3 regions of the Pseudarthrobacter sp. L1SW genome follow, and region 1 is predicted to be linked to each of the others. Evidence: riboswitches for the same ligand, from Rfam matches in the RefSeq annotation. Region 1 holds a riboswitch; each other region holds the start of a gene.

Region 1 (2,313 bases):
CGGGCCATGGCTTCCTGGGCCGAGCGGGCCGCCGCAAGCTTCTCCGCCGCCTCGCCGGCCAGCCGTTCACGCTCGGCCCGGGCGGCCTTCTCCTGGTCGGCCAAAGAAGCGGTGATCCTCCCCGCGGCGGCGGCCTTGTCCACAAGCCCCGCCGTTTTGCCGCCCACCAGCTGGACCAGATTGAGCCCGTGGACGTTGTTGTTCTCGATCGCGTCCAGCGCCACGAAGAACCCCATGTTCGTGCCGCCGGTCTTGTAGGACTGGACGGCCAAGGCTCCGATGTCCCTATTGTGGCGGACGAATTCGGCGTTGGCCTGCCCCGCCTGTTCCGCCAGGGCCCCTACCCTTGCGGTGGACGCTGCCAGGACGGCGTCAGCCGCTGCGGACTCGGCGGCGGACACTACGGCTGCGGTGCCCAACGCCTCCGACTGCGCCTGCAGCCCGTCCAAAAGGCCGGTGATCCTACCGATCTCCGCTGCCGTACCGGCCTCGGTCAGCTTGGCCCGCTGCACGTCCTCCCACGAGGGGTAATCACCAGGCGGAAGGCCTTCTGCCGCGCCGGCGGGAGGCAGCCAAACACTGCCGGCGAGGGCGGCAGCCAACAGTACCCCCGGCAGGACGTGCCGGGCATGTGTAACGAAACGCGACATAGTTCCGAAGCTTACCGGCCTCAACCTTCACTTTAAGGATGAGCGGCCTGCATCGTTATACAGCGGAGACACTCCCCCATTACATCCGAGCTGAGCGCCCGGGCCGGCCACGAAGGGAACCTCCAAAGGCGGTCCACGGCAAGGTCATCCGCCCCACGGTTTATGACTCTGTGACGATTCCATCTTCCTTCGCGTACCGCCCGCATCTTCCGAGGTCAGCGCAGGAGCAAGGAAGAGTCGATTCGATGGCGTAAACCGAGAGGACAGCCTCGCATGTTACCCAAATGTGACAATCGGAGCCGGGCCGGGTTATGGTCTTCAGGTGTCCCTCCCACGCGGGACATTCCCCTCAGCTTGCCGAGCCCTGCCGCTGACCCGGGAACCAATCGCTTTCCAGCTGGCAGGGACGGGGGAACCAAGTTTCCACGGCCTCTTTGAGGCCTTGGGGTTAAGTCGCTAGCGCCTCCGTTCCTTTTCGGAGTTGCTCCCGGCCGGGTATCTCCAACCCGAACCCGACAGCTCACCCCGCAGGCATGGGAGAGGCGATCTACTGTGTCAAAAAATTCCACCACCGCCCGTCACCGCGCGACTCCGGCCCGCTCCATCATCCTCGAAGGACTGGCCGTTTCGGCCAAGTCCCAAGCCAGGACCCTGGGCCGCCCGGCACTCGCCGTGGCAGCCGCATCCGGCATTGCCTTCGGCGTCGGCGCCCCGGCGCACGCCGGTGTGACCGGTCCGGACACCACCGAGACCACTAACGTCCAGGCCTCGGCCGCGCCGGCAGCAGCAGTTGCTGCCCCCGCCGCCGCAGCCGGTACCGTCCACACGGTTGTATCCGGGGACACACTCGGCGCCATCTCGGCCGCCTACGGCGTCACCCTCAACGATGTCCTGGCCGCCAACGGACTGGCCATTTCTGCGGTCATCTACCCCGGCGACCAGATCCAGATCCCGGCTGCAGGCTACGCCCCGGCGGCTCCGGCCGCCGCACCGGCACCGGCTCCGGTCCAGACCGCTGCTGCCACCGCACCGGCCAACACGGGGATGAACCTGTCCTACGCGTCCGCCAGCACCGGCACGGGCACCGGCGCAGCTATCCTGGCCAACGCCTACAGCCAGGTGGGCCAGATCCAGGACTGCACCGCCATGGTTGAAGAGGCCCTGCGTTCTGTTGGCAAGTCCGTAGGCGACCTGGCCCCCGGCCAGTTCTACCAGTACGGCTCCACCGTGGGCTCCCCCGCCCCCGGTGACCTGGTGATCACCGCCGGCCATGTGGGCGTCTACGCCGGTGACGGCCAGGTTGTCAGCGGCGGCGTAAACGGCAACCAGACCGCTGTGCACTCCATCAGCTGGCTGAGCGGCGCATCCTTTGTCCGCGTAGCGTAACCAGCGGCAGCGGCACGTCCTGCTAGTAGCGGCATGTCCTGCTAGTAGCGGCAGGCCCGCCGTGCACACAGGGGCGGCAGCCGGGTTTACCGGCTGCCGCCCCTGTCCATTTCCGGTGAGGCCTCCTGGGCGTCCTGTTGCCCCGCAGCCGCTAGGTGCCGCAGAAGGTCAGGTATTTGCCGAAGTCCTCGGGCGGTCCCTCCGTGTAGCGTTCCAGCCCCTCGCGCTCCCGGAACGGGGACCTGACAGCCTCAAGCATCCGGTTGAACGGGCCAAG
Region 2 (2,313 bases), 1.4 Mb from region 1:
TTTGAGTGAATGTCACATTCAGGTCACGGCATGTCACGACGATCTGATAGTTCACCGTCATTTGACTAGAGCCAGCCGGTGGGATCGACTACTTCACCGTTGACCTGCACCTCGAAGTGGAGGTGGCAGCCAGTGGAGGCGCCCGTGGTCCCGCTGAGGGCAACAACGTCCCCGCGGGAGACCGTCTGCCCTTCCTTCACGCTGAAGGAGGAGAGGTGGTTGTACGTGGTTTCCAGTCCGTTGCCATGATCCACCACAACGCGGTTTCCGCCGCCGAACTGGTGCCAGCCCACGAAGGTCACCGTGCCGGTGGCGGCAGCGAGGACGGACGTGCCGCACTGGGCCACGTAGTCCTGGCCGCGGTGGAAGTCGCCTGAGCCGCCAGTAATGGGGCTGACGCGGTAGCCGAAGGGGGATGCCGTGGTCAGTGTGGCCAGCGGCGCGCCGAGGCTTCCGGCCGAGGCGGCCCGTGACACAGAGCCGGCGGACTGGGCACTGAGCAGCTGCTTGAGCTTGCCGTCCGGATCCGCCTGGGTGACGACGGCCGAGCGGCTGAAATCGATCTGGGCGCCGGCCTCCGCTGAGATCTGGGGCTGCGGAGTGACGGCTGAAGCTGCGACCGGCGTGACACCGGGAGCGTTGTTTGCCATCACGGGACTGGTGGCCGGCACTGTCACGGTCAATACCAGGCCTGTGGCGGCGAGTGCGATTCCGGCCTTTTGGCCGATCCCGCTGGCTGCCGCGAACTCGGTGACCTGGCGGAAGGGACCACGACGGCGGCGCGCATCACGGTGCGGATCGCGGGGGCGTTCCGTGGTGATGACTTCGACAACCCGCGGCGTCGCAGCGGGTACCGCGGCGCGGCGGCGTCCCCTGGGGGTCTGCATGGACAAGAAGGGTTCCTCTCTGGAAAGCCTGCGAAGTTAGCTGTCGGATTCGGGTCAGAGAGTTCAAAGACCCGGTCCGCCGTAAGCAAGCTTCGGCACAGGAGGTATCCACGGAGGATCCTTCACTGGAAGAGGCTTGCTGCTGACGGACTTCACCCCAAGGCAGTCCCCCGGCTGCCGCTTGTGGTTCCCCCGCCTCTGCCAGTAATGACTCGTGCACCTGGTCCGCTGGCAGAGCTCGGCTCCGGATCAGGTAACGCTTTAGTATCAACGCTTGGGTTTAACTATAGGGCCATAAGTCCCAAAGTAACAATTCCGTTATCTTTGCGTAACCGGCGCCCAATGGGGTAGCCCGGAGGGCCCCAAGCCGCCCCTAGCGTACGGCCACGAAGACGTGCGCCGCGACTTCGGGCGGCAGTTCCAGGGCCCCTTCGATGCCCGGGACGCGGACCGAGATGTACTCCCCCACCCGCTCCAGCGATACGGAGGCGCCGGGCCGGATTCCGCCCTCATCCAGCTGGACCAGCAGCTCGGGTTCCACCTGGATCGGCTCAGCCAAGCGGCTAACGGTCACTTCCGAGGCCGGGCCATAGGACTTCATGGCCTCAAGCAGGCTGACGGCCGCGTCCGCGGAGGCCTGCGCCTGGCCGCCAAGGGCCGCCAGGCCGGGGATGGGGTTGCCGTACGGGGACTCGGTGGGGTGGTTCAGCATTTCGTAGATGCGCCGTTCCACCCGCTCGCTCATCACGTGCTCCCAGCGGCAGGCTTCATCATGGACGTAGGCCCAGTCCAGGCCAATGACGTCGGCAAGGAGCCGCTCGGCCAGCCGGTGCTTCCGCATGACTTCCGTGGCGCGCTTCCGTCCCACTTCCGTAAGTTCAAGGTGCCGGTCCCCCGAAACCACCACCAGCCCGTCCCGTTCCATCCGGCCGATGGTCTGTGACACAGTGGGCCCGGAGTGGCGCAGCCGCTCCGCAATCCGGGCGCGGAGGGCTACGATGTTTTCTTCCTCAAGCTCCAAGATGGTCCGAAGGTACATCTCCGTAGTGTCGATCAGATCCGTCATCCAGCTCAGCTCCTCGAGCGCAGTACCTTGCGTTGTCCCACCGTACCGCCTTCACATGCGGCGTGGTCCGTTGGAAAGCTTAGCCTATTTTGAGTTTGTCCGAATAGTTGACGGCGAGGGCGGGCCCTGTCTCAATGTCTGGACTATGACGGTCCAGGTTCCCGCTGAAACAGCTGTTCGGGCAGAATAAGGGAGGGCCCGGGTCACAGTCGCCGCCGACTGCCTGCCGTCCACCATCCGTCCGGACCAACAGCCCGTCCACGCCGAAATTGGAGCACCTGTGAGCGAAAACAGCATCACTATTCCCGCCGACCTCCTGCCCCAGGACGGGCGGTTCGGCGCCGGTCCGTCCAAGGTCCG
Region 3 (2,313 bases), 1.5 Mb from region 1:
GCGGCTTGATGAAGGCCAGCCGCTGAAGCTCAGCGAGGTGGACCTGACCCAGCTGGTGGTGGAAGGCGTCAGCGACGAAAAAGTCATGGCTCCCGGGCACACCTGGCGCCTGGAGCTTCCCGACGAGCCGGTGGTGGTCAAGGGGGATCCATCCCAGCTGCGGCAGGTGTTGATGAACCTGCTCTCCAACGCCCGCAAGCACACCCCTCCCGGCACCACGGTGGTCACGGGCGTGGGGAAAACGCCGGAGGGCGCCGCGGTGGTGACGGTAACGGACGACGGCGGCGGCATTCCGCCTGAGTTCGTGGACCACGTCTTCGCGCGGTTTGCCCGCGTAGACGCGGCCCGCGCGGGCACCGCCAACGTTGCCCTCGCCGCTGAGGGAACCAGCGGCCTGGGGTTGTCCATCGTCGAGTCCATCGTCGAGGCCCACGGCGGACGGGTAACGGTAACGTCGCAACCGGGCCACACGCAGTTCACCTTGCAGCTGCCCTTGTTCCGCGGAATGGCGCAAGGCGACGCGCCCTCGTCGTGATCCCCGTTACCAAAATGTGACTTTTGTCCTGCACTCCTGTACCGTCGATAGGGTGCGTTCCGCGATCGGACCGCATATCCCGGGTTGACGCCAAGCTCTGCCACTTCCCGGATTCCTCTTGAGCAACGGCAGAGGCGGGGGACCCACCGTCCCGGGCACTCAATGCCCTTGGGGTTAAGCCTGCACGTGTTTTATCCGTGCGGCCGGATGCCCTCATCCGAACCCGACAGCTAACTCCGCAGGTGTGAGAGGCGATCCATCATGTCAAAGTTCCTTGTAAAACCACGCCCGCTTTCAGGCTCCGACGCCAGCGCTCCGCGCGCAGCAGGCAAAATCCCGTCCTTCGGCCAGCGCGCCGCGATCCTGGCAGCGTCCTGCGCCCTCCTCGTTGGAGTCGGCGCCGCGGGCCAGGCCACTGACACCAGCGCCCGCGTGGCCGCCACTGAAGCGCAGGCCTCGGAGGCCCAGTCGAAGCTGAGCATGGAGCAGAGCGAAATCCGTGCCAACCCCGCGCCTGCCGCCCCGGCAGAGCCGATCAACGTTGTCCCGCAGGCCGCCGAACCGGCTCCAGCCCCGGCCGCGGAACCCGCGCCAGCTCCTGCGCCCGAGCCGGCACCTGCCCCGGCGCCCGAACCGGCACCCGAGCCCGCACCCGTCGTCGCGGTTAACGATCCCGCAGGCGCCCAAGCGTACGCTGCCGGTCAGCTGGCTTCCTATGGCTGGGCACCAGACCAGATGCAGTGCCTGCAGACCCTGTGGACCAAGGAATCGGACTGGACCACCACGGCCACCAACCCGAGCAGCGGCGCCTACGGCATCGTCCAGTCCCTGCCGGCTGAGAAGATGGCCAGCGCCGGCGCCGACTACCTCACCAACTACCGCACGCAGATCAACTGGGGCCTGGACTACATCCAGGAGCGCTACCAGTCCCCGTGTGGAGCACTGAACTTCCACTACGCCAATAACTGGTACTAAACCGAGGCAGCTTGCCCCTCGCGGTCCAGTACGTCCCGGCCCGGGATGTACTGGACCGCCCACCGGTTCCCGTCAGGGTCGGCGAAGTACACAAAATGGCCCCAGTCCTGCACGTCCACATCGCTGACCTCCACCCCGTTGGCCTTCAGCTGCGCATGGGCGGCCTGGATGTCATTGACCACGAGCTGCAGGTTTGAGCCTGTGCCGGGAGGCGCATCCGTGAGCCCTTCCCCAATGCAGATGGAGCAGGCAGACCCTGGCGGGGTCAGCTGCACGAACCTGATGGAGTCGCTGGGCCGCTCGTCGAAATCTGCGTTGAAGCCCACTTTGTTGACGTAGAAGTCTTTGGCGCGGTCCACATCGGACACGGGCACAAAAACGAGTTCCAGTTTCCAGTCCATGCGCACAGGCTAAGCCTTGTGTTGGGAAGCGGGAAAGGCTTGAGTCCTAGCCTGCGATGCCGTACAGCCGGTCGCCGGCGTCGCCGAGGCCGGGGACGATGTAGGACTTTTCGTTGAGCTTCTCGTCGATGGACGCCAGGACAATAGTGACGTTTGCGCCGGAGAGTTCTTCCTCCAGCTTGGCCAGGCCTTCCGGCGCGGCGAGCAGGCAGATGCACGTGACATCGGAGGCGCCGCGCTTGAACAGGAACTTGATGGCTTCGCGCAGTGTTCCGCCGGTGGCAAGCATGGGATCCAGCACGAAGATCTGCCGGTCGGTGAGATCCTCGGGGAGGCGCTCGGCGTAGGTGATGATGTCCAGGGTTTCCTCGTCACGGGCCATGCCCAGGAAGCCCACTTCAG

The links. Region 1 has a riboswitch for cyclic di-AMP ahead of KTR40_RS10125 (LysM peptidoglycan-binding domain-containing protein). Riboswitches for the same ligand answer to the same signal wherever they lie in the genome.
Region 2: another riboswitch for cyclic di-AMP. It lies ahead of KTR40_RS03930 (M23 family metallopeptidase); the one in region 1 lies ahead of KTR40_RS10125 (LysM peptidoglycan-binding domain-containing protein).
Region 3: another riboswitch for cyclic di-AMP. It lies ahead of KTR40_RS03350 (hypothetical protein); the one in region 1 lies ahead of KTR40_RS10125 (LysM peptidoglycan-binding domain-containing protein).

The regions. Positions count from the first base shown of each region.
Region 1 covers NZ_CP078079.1:2,208,413-2,210,725, forward strand. The annotation lists gene KTR40_RS10120 (lytic transglycosylase domain-containing protein) at 1-650, opposite strand, end outside; cyclic di-AMP (ydaO/yuaA leader) riboswitch at 1,006-1,199, shown strand; gene KTR40_RS10125 (LysM peptidoglycan-binding domain-containing protein) at 1,203-2,036, shown strand; gene KTR40_RS10130 (YdiU family protein) at 2,188-2,313, opposite strand, start outside.
Region 2 covers NZ_CP078079.1:828,720-831,032, reverse strand. The annotation lists gene KTR40_RS03930 (M23 family metallopeptidase) at 66-887, opposite strand; cyclic di-AMP (ydaO/yuaA leader) riboswitch at 898-1,141, opposite strand; gene KTR40_RS03925 (metal-dependent transcriptional regulator) at 1,261-1,953, opposite strand; gene serC (phosphoserine transaminase) at 2,234-2,313, shown strand, end outside.
Region 3 covers NZ_CP078079.1:693,000-695,312, reverse strand. The annotation lists gene KTR40_RS03355 (HAMP domain-containing sensor histidine kinase) at 1-535, shown strand, start outside; cyclic di-AMP (ydaO/yuaA leader) riboswitch at 631-791, shown strand; gene KTR40_RS03350 (hypothetical protein) at 797-1,510, shown strand; gene KTR40_RS03345 (glyoxalase superfamily protein) at 1,507-1,911, opposite strand; gene upp (uracil phosphoribosyltransferase) at 1,958-2,313, opposite strand, start outside.